3 regions of the Shewanella sp. SP1S1-7 genome follow, and region 1 is predicted to be linked to each of the others. Evidence: predicted binding sites of a transcription regulator. Region 1 holds the regulator's gene; each other region holds the start of a gene.

Region 1 (4,293 bases):
CGCATTGACCACGGTAAATACCGGGTTTGTCGATGCGAGTCCAAGCCTCATTGATAAATCCTGGGTTGGCATCTTTCTTCACGGCAAAAGCAGGTACCCACCATGAATGGATGACATCTTCAGAGGTCATCAAAAAGCGGATTTTGCGATTTATCGGCAGAACGAGCGGCTTATCGACCTCCAATAGGTAGTGTTCACCCTTGGTTTCGGTACCGTCGATTTGTGCTCTAGGGGTTGCGAGTATGCTGTAAAAATCAATGTCTTGATCGAAATAGCTGTAATGCCATTTCCATTGGGAACCCGTGACTTTAACGGTCAGATCGGCGTCGCTGGGATCTTCCATCGCAATTAAGGTTTTTGTCGCAGGAATCGCCATTAAGATCAAAATGATAAATGGCAGAATCGTCCAAGCGATTTCAACTTTAGTGCTTTCGTGAAAGTGGGACGCGACAGCGCCTTTGGATTTTCTGTGGTTGATCATGGCGTAAATCATCACGACAAAGACCACAAGGCCAATGGCGCAGCAGATATACAAGATGGTCATGTGCAAGTGATAAACCTTGCCACTGATCTCGGTTACGCCAGGGGTCATGTTGAACCGCATGTCCGCGGCGGCCAACGGTGGTGCGAATAACACCACGAGTAAACAATACAACAATTGCTTCACAAGACTTCTCCTCTGCCAATTGCGAATAGCAACTACAAAGAAGAGCAACACAGTAAGTCTCAACTCTATGCAAACTCTTCAGTTCCCAAAAAAGCTTTTTTGACTTCAACGTGCGTTGGCGGCTGTTACTTTTAATTAAGTATTATTACTGCTGGTATTAGCCACGCTGGCACATACGACTGAAATAAATCTGTTCTCTATTTTTAGTGGCATTTTGAACTCGATTACGGCTCGATTTATTTGCCACGGGCGGCGATATATCATCGCCGACTAAACCAACCATACTTGCTGTTTAAATATTGATCAAGATCACTTATTTATCTAATTGTCTGAAAAATTGCCAAAAAAAAGCCTCACATTCATAGGCGAGGCGGCTTTCAAGGTAAAAAATTAAATGAATATTTAATGTACAGCGCTAAAAAAAGATTGTTGGCCGAAGAGGCTACCTTGCTCAATGCGTACGTCGCCATGTAAGTGACTGTTTACGTCTTCTAGCACTATGCCCATGGCGCGGGCACTTTTAGCGACAATTTGCAGGCGACGATTATCGCGTGCATCTAATGATTGGGTCCAAGTAATAACCGCACTGGACGTACCACTTGTTAAGGCTTTTTCCATCGCCCACAGGGTTTCCACTTCATCTTTCGCGTGCACCAGCAAGACTCTATCCATACGCACGCCTGCATTGGCGAGCATTTGTTTGTAGCCAATACTCGGCGGGTTGATGAGCACTAACCAACGGCCCTGTTGGCTTAACTGGGCGAGTTGCGCGCTCAGATGGATTAATTCTTGGCGACCTTGAGTCTTCGTTGGCATGCAGGCGATAGGTGCATGGTGCCAGTCATAGTCGGCATCACGGACTTCATCGAGCCACAAGCCCGGGTGGCGGGGTGCATTGCCAAGTAGTTTGTTCATAGCCAATCTCCATTACGGATCACACCGACGGCGAGTCCTTCAATTGTTAAACTTTGATAGCCTAAATCCACTTTAATCGGGGAATAGTCTTCATTTTCGGCGTGTAGATAGACCACATTACCTTTTTTTTCGAAACGTTTAACAGTGACATCGTCGTCGACTCTAGCGACAACCACTTGACCATTTCTAGCTTGTTGTACTTTATGAACTGCCAGCAAATCTCCTTCGAGAATGCCAATATTCTTCATGCTGTCGCCTTTAACCCGCAGTAAAAAATCGGCGGCGGGATGGAACATGCTTGGGTCGACTTGGTAGTACTGTTCAACATGTTCTTGGGCGAGAATAGGTTCGCCAGCAGCTACTTGACCGATAAGCGGTAAACCTGTTTCAGTTACTTCTTCGACTTCCGCAGTCAGACGAATGCCCCGCGATGTGCCTGGCATGATCTCAATGCAGCCCTTTTTCGCCAACGCTTTAAGATGCTCTTCAGCCGCATTGGCGCTCTTAAAACCTAAACGGGTCGCGATTTCTGCCCGTGTGGGTGGCATGCCAGTATCGGCAATATTTCGTTTAATTAGCTCTAAAATTTCAGCTTGGCGTGGCGTCAAAGGTCTCATGGTATTTCCTGTTTTTCTATACAGTTACTGTTAGTATATACAGTATTATTTGCAGCGCAAGTATTAACCACTTTTTAGCTATGTTGGAGAGAATTAGCGAATATTACCCATAGTCTGGTATTCTACCGGGCTAGTAAACGTACTTAATTGCATAAGAATAATGCCTAAACACGACTCTCTTTGGTTGAAATCATTACGCTGGATCCAAAAACACTTAGTGCACACTATTGTTGTGCCTCAGGATCCCTTTGCCGATCTGAATCTGGATGCCTCCAGACCCCTTGCTTATGTGATGAAAACGGAATCGCTGAGTGACATCGCTGCCCTGAGCGAAATTACGGCTAAGTTAGGACTGCCGAGCCCCTATGAGCCTTTAGTGGCAAACGGTGTGATTGCGCCTCGGGTTGTCTGCCTTCAAGGGCGTAAGCCGCTGTTTGGCGAGCGTGCCGGTAACGAGCCTTTCCTCGAATGCTTTATGCGTTTGTTGGCCGTGCATAAGGAACGCCCTGAATTAGACATTCAACTGGTGCCCGTGAGCCTGTATTGGGGCCGGACGCCAGGGAAAGAAGACGACACTATGAAGGCGGCTGTGTTTGAGCGGGAAAACCCGACTTGGCTGCGCAAGTGCTTGATGATTTTGTTCTTAGGTCGACATAACTTCGTACAATTTTCGAATGCGGTATCCCTGCGATACATGGCCGACGAACACGGCACTGACATGGGGATCGCTCATAAGTTAGCGCGGGTCGCGCGGGTGCATTTCCGTCGTCAACGTAAGGTGATGACTGGACCTGTGTTGCCAAATCGCCAAGCACTATTTCATTCGTTGCTCAAATCCGAGTCGCTGCGTAAAGCGATTCAAGAAGAAGCGGCCAACAAAAAGATTTCTGAGACCCAAGCGCGCGAGACGGCTATTGAGTACCTTGATGAAATCGCAGCAGATTACTCAGATAGTTTAGTGCGTATTGCTGAGCGTTTTTTAACTTGGTTGTGGAACAAGCTTTACAGCGGGATCAACATTAAAGGCGCCGAGCAAGTTCGCCAGTTGCACCACGATGGTCACGAGATTGTTTATGTGCCTTGTCATCGCAGCCACATGGATTACCTGCTGTTATCGTATATTTTGTACTATCAAGGCATGGTTCCGCCGCACATTGCTGCCGGTATTAACCTCAACTTTTGGCCCGCCGGACCTATGTTCCGTCGCGGTGGTGCCTTCTTTATCCGCCGTAGTTTTAATGGCAACAAGCTGTATACCGCAGTATTCCGTGAATATTTAGATCAACTGTTTGCTAAAGGTTATTCGGTGGAATATTTCTCCGAAGGCGGCCGCTCACGTACGGGGCGTCTATTGGCGCCCAAAACTGGCATGATCGCTATGACGATGAACAGCGTGCTGCGCGGTATCGAGCGTCCAGTCACGCTAGTGCCTGTATATTTAGGCTACGACCATGTGATGGAGGTAGCGACTTACCATAAAGAATTAAGCGGTAAGAAAAAGAAAAAAGAATCTGTGTGGCAAGTGTTTGGCGCGATCCGCAAACTGGGTAATTTCGGCCAAGGTTATGTGAACTTTGGCGAGCCCATTACCCTGCAAAACTTCTTAAATGAGCGTGCGCCAAACTGGCGTAATGAGGTAGCCGATGATCCTGAGCAAAAACCGAGTTGGTTAACGCCAGCGGTAAACGTGCTAGCGAATCGAGTGATGACAAATATCAACGATGCGGCGGCGGCGAGTTCGGTGACCTTGACGAGTTTAGTGTTGCTGGCCACAGATCAAAATGCCTTAGAGCGCAGTCTGTTGGAGCGTCAGCTTGATCTGTATCTGACCCTACTCAAAAAAGTGCCTTACACTACTTATACTTCGGTTGCCGAAGGTGATGGTAAGCATTTAGTGCAGCAAGGTTTAGAGCTGAATAAGTTTGTTGTTTGTGCCGATCCTTTAGGTGAAATCGTGTCTATCGAAGCGAGTCAGGCTGTGTCTATGACTTACTATCGTAACAATATCATTCACTTATTTATTGTGCCGTCATTAATTGCGAGCTGCTTAACGCATAATGAGCAGATCCCGCGTCAGCAAGTGGTGTCAATCGT
Region 2 (4,293 bases), on a different contig from region 1:
GAACAAACCTATGTAGAGCACGCTAGACAAAGCCGTCGTCGACAGTCCAATCAACTCCTGCCAAGGATGAAACTCACCTCGGCCAAGCCCAACCACGGACATAGACACACTGGCAGCTATCATACTCAGCAAGGTAAAGGGCAACACAGGCAACCAATGGCCGACCCATTGCGAACAAATGGTATAACCACTCCACGCCAACATGCCGGCGGCAATCATCACATCACCTTGGTTAAAACTAAAGTTGAGTAATTGCTGCACACTGCCGTTAGTGATCACTAGCAATACGCCCGCCAAACCGCCCACTAAGCTGAACACTTGTTGTCTGCTGAGCCATTCACGCTGTAATAACGCGTTGACGATTGAAGTCACCAGCGGACTGAGCGCCATAATCAAGGCGCCATTAGCTGCAGAGGTATGCTGCAGGCCATTAAATAACGCCAGATTTAAACCGCCCACACCAATCACGCCTACTAGCGCTATGACAATGTATTGCGCCAAACTCAATTTGGGCCAAGCCTGACGAGTAAAAACGATATATAACGCCAGAGTCACCGCCGCAATGGTAAAACGCCAGAATACGAGGGATTCCCCTGACATCTCCTCCAGCACTCGCTTAGCAATGGGAAACACGCTGCCCCAGCTAAAAACGCAAATCAGTAGACAAACAATTGTCATGTAAGGTGTATGGGATTTCATATCGGACTCTAGGGAGGTAATTGGGATTGAGCTTAGTTTATAAGTTTCATATATTATTAAAACAAACAAGATTGAGAGCTTAAATTCCAAATATGAAACTTAATTATTCCTTAGACGATATGCGTTTATTTTGGGTGGTGGCACAACAAGGGAGTTTTAAGCTCGCGGCGCAGCACTTAAGCATTCCGCATTCCACCTTCGACCTTAAGCCGTCGAATCAATCTGTTAGAACAATCATTAGGCCTGCGTTTACTGCACAGAGACGCCCATAGAGTCAACCTTACCGCCACAGGTCAGCGTTATCTCGAACGCTGCGGCCCGCTGTTTATCGAGTTAAACCAGGTATCCGGTGAGTTGCATGCGGATAAACATCAAGCGGTTGGCAAACTGCGGATCTCGGCGCCCATCAATACAACCTATCGCTGGCTAGGTGAATCACTCAACGCCTTCCAACGGCATTATCCCAATATCGACATCGATTTAAGCCTGTCGAACATGAATATCGATGTCAGTGAAAACGCCATCGATATCGCCTTTCGAGTGGGTGAACCTAAAGATCCCGATTGGATTGCAAGGCCACTCACCACGATTAGCTTTGTGCTTTGCGCCAGCACATCGGCAACCCAGTGGCATGCGCTGCAATTCATAGAAGAACTGGATCTGCATCCGGTTATCATCGCTAAGCCCACAAAAACGTGGCGTTTACAGCACAATATCACTGGGCAAGATTTCGAGTTTGAGCCGAGGGGTAACATCAAACTAGCCGTCGATGATATGGCGATCGCCAGTCAGGCTGTCGTGGCGGGACTCGGTATTGGACTATTACCCATCAGCATGGCGAGTGAACAGATACAAAGCGGCAAGCTCGTTCAAATACTGCCAGAATGGCAAGGTATTCCGCGCACCGCCTACTTGATGTATCGCGATCGGGACAATTTACCCTTGCGGGTCAGACTGTTAATTGATTTTATGTTGGCGAATCCACCCGAGGCTTATTGAGCCATTCAGGCATGAGTCTGCGGCGTATCGACTCAGTAAACGCCTAGAGCGCTAAATCAAGCTGAGTCTGGGCATTTGGGATTTCGGGCACTGCGAGGATAGAATCGGCGAGGCCGACCGAAATACCCAATAGTCGAATGCCGCGGCCCTCTTGCCTTTCCATTGCCTGTGCGAGTAGATCATAAAACATCACAATCGAGACTTCATCGCTGCGATGCTCAATAGTGGTTTGCTTGAAATCATTAAACTTGAGTTTGACCACTTGCTTGTGAATTTTGCGCTCTTTAGCGCTGCGGCTCAAACGTAGGGCTAATTCTTGGATCAACCCCGGCATCACTTGCTGGCACTGCTCTAGACTATAAATATCCTTCGCCAGCGTAGTTTCAACACCGACTGATTTACGCTCCCTATCGGCGGAAATGCCCCGCTCATCAATTCCTTGGGAACGCTCAATCAAGACACCACCAAACTTGCCGAATCGCGCCAATAACTCAGGTTTAGAATAGGCTTGCACATCACCACAGGTATTGAGACCAAGCGAGGAGAGCTTTTCGGCGGTGACTTTGCCGACACCGGGAATTTTACGCAGCGATAAGGTTTTAACAAAATCAGGGAGTGTCTCTGGGGTAATCACATATTGGCCGTTTGGCTTATTCAAATCCGAGGCAACTTTAGCCAAAAACTTCACCGGTGCTATGCCTGCCGAAGCGGTTAACCCAGTTTCGGCTAAGATATCGCGGCGAATGGCCTGCGCAATCAAGGTCGCCGAGCCCTTATATTGTTGGCACTCACTCACGTCTAAATAGGCTTCATCTAAAGAAAGCGGCTCAATCAATGGGGTATAGCGGGAGAAAATTTCACGAATTTGCAGCGACACCTCTTTATAAACCTGCATCCGCCCAGGAACCAAAATGAGATCGGGACACAACTTAAAGGCATAAGCGGTCGCCATCGCCGAACGCACACCGAATTTACGTGCCTCGTAACTGCAAGTGCTGATAACACCACGACGATCGCTGCTACCGCCCACAGCTAAAGGCTTGCCACGGTATTCGGGAAAGTCGCGCATTTCCACTGCCGCAAAATAGCAGTCCATATCGATGTGAATAATTTTTCGCACGTTGAATTCCTCCAACGCCAAAATACTGTATATAAAAACAGTAATCAAGTGTTCATCATCAATTTAGCGGGGATCTGGCGGGAAACCTAAAATTAAAAGGAGCCTAAGCTCCTTTTGTGAGTGCACTATGAGTAATGCCGTGATTGAGCTGATGGTCAGTGAGCGAATAGTTCACTGACCAACTCAGGCTTAAATCTTAAATTGGCCGATATTACGAGTAAGTGCGCGGGTCATATCCTCAAAGCCTTGCAAGCTTTGCGACAAGTCCTGACTCGAAAGCAAAGACTGATCCGACAACCCCCGCACATTATCGACATTGAGCGCCACTTCCTCGGCCGCCACGGCTTGCTGATCGATTGCTACGGTTATTTCAACCGTTTGCTGTTGGATTGACATAATCGCCGTCGCAATATCATTCAGTGCCGCTTCGACCTGAGTCGTTAGCTCTTGCCCCGCTTTCGCTTGCTCAACGCCCGATTCCATCACTTGCTCAGCCTGCAATGCGCTTTGTTGCAAGGTTTGGATAATGCCTTGAATGTTGGCGGTAGAATCTTGGGTACGCGATGCCAACGTGCGCACTTCGTCTGCCACCACAGCAAAGCCACGGCCTTGCTCACCCGCACGCGCCGCTTCAATCGCCGCATTCAATGCCAATAGATTAGTTTGCTCAGCAATGTTACGGATCACGCTCAAGACTTCACCGATTTGCTCTGAGCTATTGCGTAAGTGTTTAATCACTTTCGCCGCGGCGATCACTTGCTGTGACAGCGCTTTCATCCCTTCGGTCGCACGGGAAACAATCTGTGTACCATCGTGGGCTTGAGTTTGCGCCTTCTGGGCAAAATCATTCGCCCGTTGTGCACTGACAGCCATTTCTTGACTGGTTTGCGCCATTTGCGTTGCGGCGGTAGCCACCGAATCTATCTGCTGCTTTTGCGATGAGACCGACGACACGGCTAAGTCGCAGATCTGCCGCGCATCAATAACGCCCGTGCCAACCTCTTGGGTTAAGCTGCGCGTATCCAACAACATATGCTGCACTTTCTCGGCGAAGCGATTAAAGGCATCGCCAAGTTTGCCTAACTCGTCTTCTCGATCCATCAGAATACGTTTTGATAAATCACTGTCACCTTCGGCGATATCTTCCATCGCATCCAATAACTTAGCTAACTGGCGTCTAAAGGGCAGCAACATCAACCATACCGTCACGCCCATTAGCAGCATGATACCTATGGCGACCATACTGGCATTCCAGAACGCGGCGGTCACTGGTGCTTCAATCACTTCGTGGGGCAACATAAAGGCTAAGTGCCACTTTTGTTTGGGATAATCGCCGCCCACAGTCACAAAGCTCACCCGTTGGGGCACGCCATTAAAAGTAACATTAGCAAACCCTTGCGCTTCCCTTTGCATCTGTTGTCGTAATGCAGAAAATCCTGATGTGTCCTTAAACTGAGTATCCACTTGATTCGCCA
Region 3 (4,293 bases), on a different contig from region 1:
AATGGTGACTCGGCCATAATCTTGCTCTTTACGCAGTAATCTACCACAACTTTGAATAAGCTTACGTGAAGCATCTGGGATAGTCAGTTGCAAGAAGGGATTGCCGCCTTTGACTTTGACATATTCCGCATGGGCTTGCTCAACGGGCGAGGTTGGCACCGCAAAGGGCAGTTTAGTGACGATCAAGTTCGTCAGATAATCGCCGGGTAAGTCGAGGCCTTCGGAGAAACTGCCGGTGCCGAATAATATGCTCGGTTCGCCTTTATCGCACTTAGCTTTATGATTCTCTAACAACTGTTGCCGTGGCGCATTGCCTTGAATAAGCAGCTCAGTGGTGAGTTTACCTTCAAGTAATTCAACCACTTTTTCCATCTGCCAGTAGGAGGCGAATAACACTAAGGTAGCCATTTCTCCTTCAATCAGAGTGACGATTTGCTCCGCAAGTTCAGCCGTATAGGCATCGTCCGTCGGCTCAGTGCGCATTTTGGGTAAATAAAGTGTCGCGTTATTGGGATAATCGAAGGGCGATTGTAAGGCTAAATAACGGCTGCCATCGTTGAGTGATAAACCGACTTGATGCACAAAATGGTCGAAGTTATTGAGTGCGCGCAGCGTGGCACTACATAAAACTACGCCCGCGGCTTTCTGCCATAGCATGGATTCCAGCATAAAGCCGACTTCGATAGGTGAGGCGCTAAACAGATAATCCACTTGTTTACCTGTGATGAGCTCAACCCAGCGCGCCATAGGTGCACCTTTATGTTTATCTTCCTTGGCCATCATCTTCCACAATTTTTGTAGATTCTCGAGCCTTTGCAGCATAAATCCGGTTTCGGCTAATAGTGCTTCGGATTGATGTTTAGGAATGTCGCCATCTTTAATCGCCTCTGCCAACAGTGACAGCATTTTATTAAACTGTTTGAGGGCAAGATTAGAGGTCACTGCAAGGTTTTCAGCCAGAATGAGTAATGAGTCAGGCAGTTTGCCGTGCTCAAAACGCAGACGGTTTTCAGGATTAGCAAAGTGCTTTGTCTGGGTATCGCAGTAGTGGGCCACTTGATTGAGCTGGGCGATAAGATCGCCTAAGTGATCTTGCATCGCCTGCGCGGGGGCAATGATGTTGTTGCTCTTTATTTGGTTTTGTAACTTAGCGCAGGTTTTGCCAATTTTTTCGAGCCAGTCGCAGGCACCCCTCAGCGTGGCCTGTGCGCTGGAGAAATCCCGCGCCACAATGGGTAAGTGATGTGCCTCATCGATAACATAAAACACGTCTTCGGGATCGGGCAAAATCACGCCGCCACCTAATTCTAAATCGGCAAATAACAAGCTGTGGTTGGCGATGAGCACGTCCCAGGTATCGACATCTTCACGGGCTTTATGGAACGGGCAATTTCTGTGGCTGGCGACTTGGCGATGACAGCTGTGTTTGTCGCAGGCGATTTGTTGCCACAGATGATCGGGCAGCGGCACGGCTAAGGTATCGATTTCACCGTTCCAGCGACCTTCGTTATAGTCTTTTAACAGGCCATGCATCATAGCCACTTGGCTATTGTCAGGCTTAGTTTGCCACATGGCCATTTGTGTACTGTTGTCGTCACCGATGAGCATCGCCAGTTTCGATAGACACACATAACGTTGTCGACCTTTGACTAGGCCAAAGCGGAAATTTAAGCCGGATTGCTCAAGGAAGAAGGGCAAGTCTTTATGCAGTAATTGTTCTTGCAGGGCGACGGTCGCGGTGGCGATACAGACTTTTTTCTTGCTCGCTAATGCCAGTGGAATGGTACCGAGAATATAAGACAATGATTTACCGATACCAGTCCCTGCTTCGACCACTATGATGCGTCTATCTTTGTCATAGTCGCCGGCGAGGGTCTTAGAGATTTCCGCCACCATATAGTTTTGTTCGCGGCGCGGCCTAAAATGAGGCAAGGCGGTAGCGATATCCTTATAGATGGCGCGGATCTGGGTTTTTACATTGTCAGGTAACATGCGTCACTACTTTATCGAATTAATGCTGTACATAATAACAGTGATTGCATAGCCTAAGAAACTTTTCTGCCATTTGGCGGCATTTAAATTGAGTAGCTATACGATTTGGGAACCCATGCGATGAAGCCAGAGGCAACAACGGCCGTTAGTGTACAAGGTCGAGTCTTAACACGCCATGCGATTCATCGTCATGGGAGTTTAGTGTTGCAGTATTATCTGGCGACCGCCCAAGGTCCTGTGCTGGTGGAAGTGCAAGGCACTGAACACATTTGTTTTTGTCATCAAACGGATGTGGCGGCTTTACAGTTACAAACGCCGGGTCAAGCATTGCGGTTTGTGCCGTTAGCGCTCAAAAGCTTTAAAGGCGGCTCCGTCAGTGGAGTTTATGCTAAATCGAGCAACAGCTTACGTACCTTACAGCGCATCGCAAAAGATGCCGATATCCCTTTATTTGAAGCGGATATTCGCCCTGAACAGCGTTATTTAATCGAGCGGTTTGTGGCGCTGGATGTGGCATTTTTAGGGCATTTCTCTGCGCCGACTAGCGACAGTCTTGAGGCTAACTCGCTGCCCGTGTTTATCGCCGAGCGGGCTAAGAGTATTGCCCCTTTAACGGCGGTGAATTTACGCTGTATCTCACTGGATTTTGAATGCAGCTTTGAGGGCTTACTCTATTCGGTCGCGCTATATGGTCAAGACAGTGGCCGAGACGTGGGGCAAGGCAGCCTCAAGCAGACTTATGAAAAAGTGATTATGGTGGGCGAAGCTGAATCAAACTCCCCCGAATATATTGAATGGGTGGCCGATGAAGCGGCGCTGATCCATCGATTAATTGCGTGGTTCCATGAGTTTGATCCTGACTTTATTATCGGTTGGTCAGTGGTGAGTTTCGATCTCGCGCTGTTGTCACGCCGTGCATTATTACACCGGATTCCGCTCACTATTGGCCGCGGTGGCGCTAAGCTCGATTGGAAAGTTGACAATAAGTTTCGCCCAGAAACCTTAGTCTTACCGGGCCGTGTGGTACTCGATGGTATCGATTGGCTTAAAGCCGCTTTTTACCACTTTGAGCGTTTCTCGTTGGAATTTGTGTCGCGGCAACTATTAGGTGAAGGCAAGGCCATTCATAACGTCGATAATCGCGTTGAAGAAATTGACCAGCTGTTTAAGACCGATAAACAAGCCTTAGCGCATTATAATCTTACCGATAGCCGCCTAGTATGGGATATTTTTACTCACACTCAATTGTGGGATTTTGCCCTCGCGCGTGCTGAACTGACAGGTTTAGAACTGGGACGTGTAGGGGCCTCAGTGGCGGCGTTTAATCATTTGTATTTACCGCATCTACATCGCGCGGGATATGTCGCTCCTGCAGAGCCTGTGAGTCAGGGCGTTGAAAGTCCTGGTGGTTACGTGATGGATTCTGTGCCGGGTCTTTATAAACACATCTTAGTGTTCGATTTTAAAAGTCTGTATCCCTCCATTATTCGCACCTTTTTGATCGACCCTAAGGGATTGATTGAAGGCTTGCAGTTGCCCGAGTCTGAATGTGTTGCGGGGTTTCTCGGTGGCCGTTTCAGTCGGCAACAGCCTATTTTACCTAAGCTAATTCAAACCTTATCTGAGCAGCGCGAAAAGGCTAAGCGTGAGCACAATGCGCCGTTATCCCAAGCGATAAAAATTATCATGAACTCGCTGTATGGGGTTTTAGGCTCTCAAGGCTGCGTGTTCCATGATGCCAAGTTGGCAAGTTCGATCACGATGCGCGGCCATCAAATCATGAAACAAACCCGCGCATGGATAGAAGAGATGGGCTATCAAGTGATTTACGGCGATACGGATTCGACCTTTGTGTGGCTTGGCAGCGAGCCTGATCTATCAGACATTAACGCCTTAGGTAACACTCTGGCGCAGGATATCAATGCTAAGTGGCAGGCTAAGATCTGTGCTGATCACCAAGTTGAGAGTTTTCTCGAGTTACAGTTTGAGCGGCATTACGAGCAGTTCTTTATGCCAACCTTAAGAGGTTCATTAGAAGGCAGTAAAAAACGTTATGTTGGCGCGTGGCGCAATGCGAGCGATGAACTTGAGCTCACCTTTAAAGGGATGGAACAAGTGCGTAGTGATTGGAGCCCCTTAGCGCGCAAAGTCCAAGAGTCACTCTATGAGCGAATGTTTAACCAAAGGGATATCAGTGTTTATTTAGCCAGCGTGTTTGAAAAACTGCTTGATGGTCAGTTGGATAATGATTTGGTATTTCGTAAACGCATGCGGCGCAATATTGAAGATTACACAGCTAAA

The links. Region 1 encodes LexA, which represses DNA repair genes until DNA is damaged. Its sites were predicted from a motif close to TACTGTATNNNNATACAGTA; they were not measured.
Region 2: the regulator LexA is predicted to act here: its motif matches at 2,842-2,861, upstream of dinB (DNA polymerase IV).
Region 3: the regulator LexA is predicted to act here: its motif matches at 2,016-2,035, upstream of dinG (ATP-dependent DNA helicase DinG).

Annotation. Positions count from the first base shown of each region.
Region 1 is NZ_JAUOEU010000004.1:185,527-189,819, forward strand. Features, by position in the region: gene coxB (cytochrome c oxidase subunit II) at 1-667, opposite strand, end outside; gene Q4Q49_RS05325 (cell division inhibitor SulA) at 1,070-1,582, opposite strand; gene lexA (transcriptional repressor LexA) at 1,579-2,199, opposite strand; gene plsB (glycerol-3-phosphate 1-O-acyltransferase PlsB) at 2,360-4,293, shown strand, end outside.
Region 2 is NZ_JAUOEU010000015.1:66,670-70,962, forward strand. Features, by position in the region: gene Q4Q49_RS13045 (DMT family transporter) at 1-699, opposite strand, end outside; partial or broken gene Q4Q49_RS13050 (LysR family transcriptional regulator) at 792-1,698, shown strand; gene dinB (DNA polymerase IV) at 1,742-2,818, opposite strand; gene Q4Q49_RS13060 (methyl-accepting chemotaxis protein) at 3,008-4,293, opposite strand, start outside.
Region 3 is NZ_JAUOEU010000009.1:83,355-87,647, reverse strand. Features, by position in the region: gene dinG (ATP-dependent DNA helicase DinG) at 1-1,992, opposite strand, end outside; gene Q4Q49_RS09590 (DNA polymerase II) at 2,113-4,293, shown strand, end outside.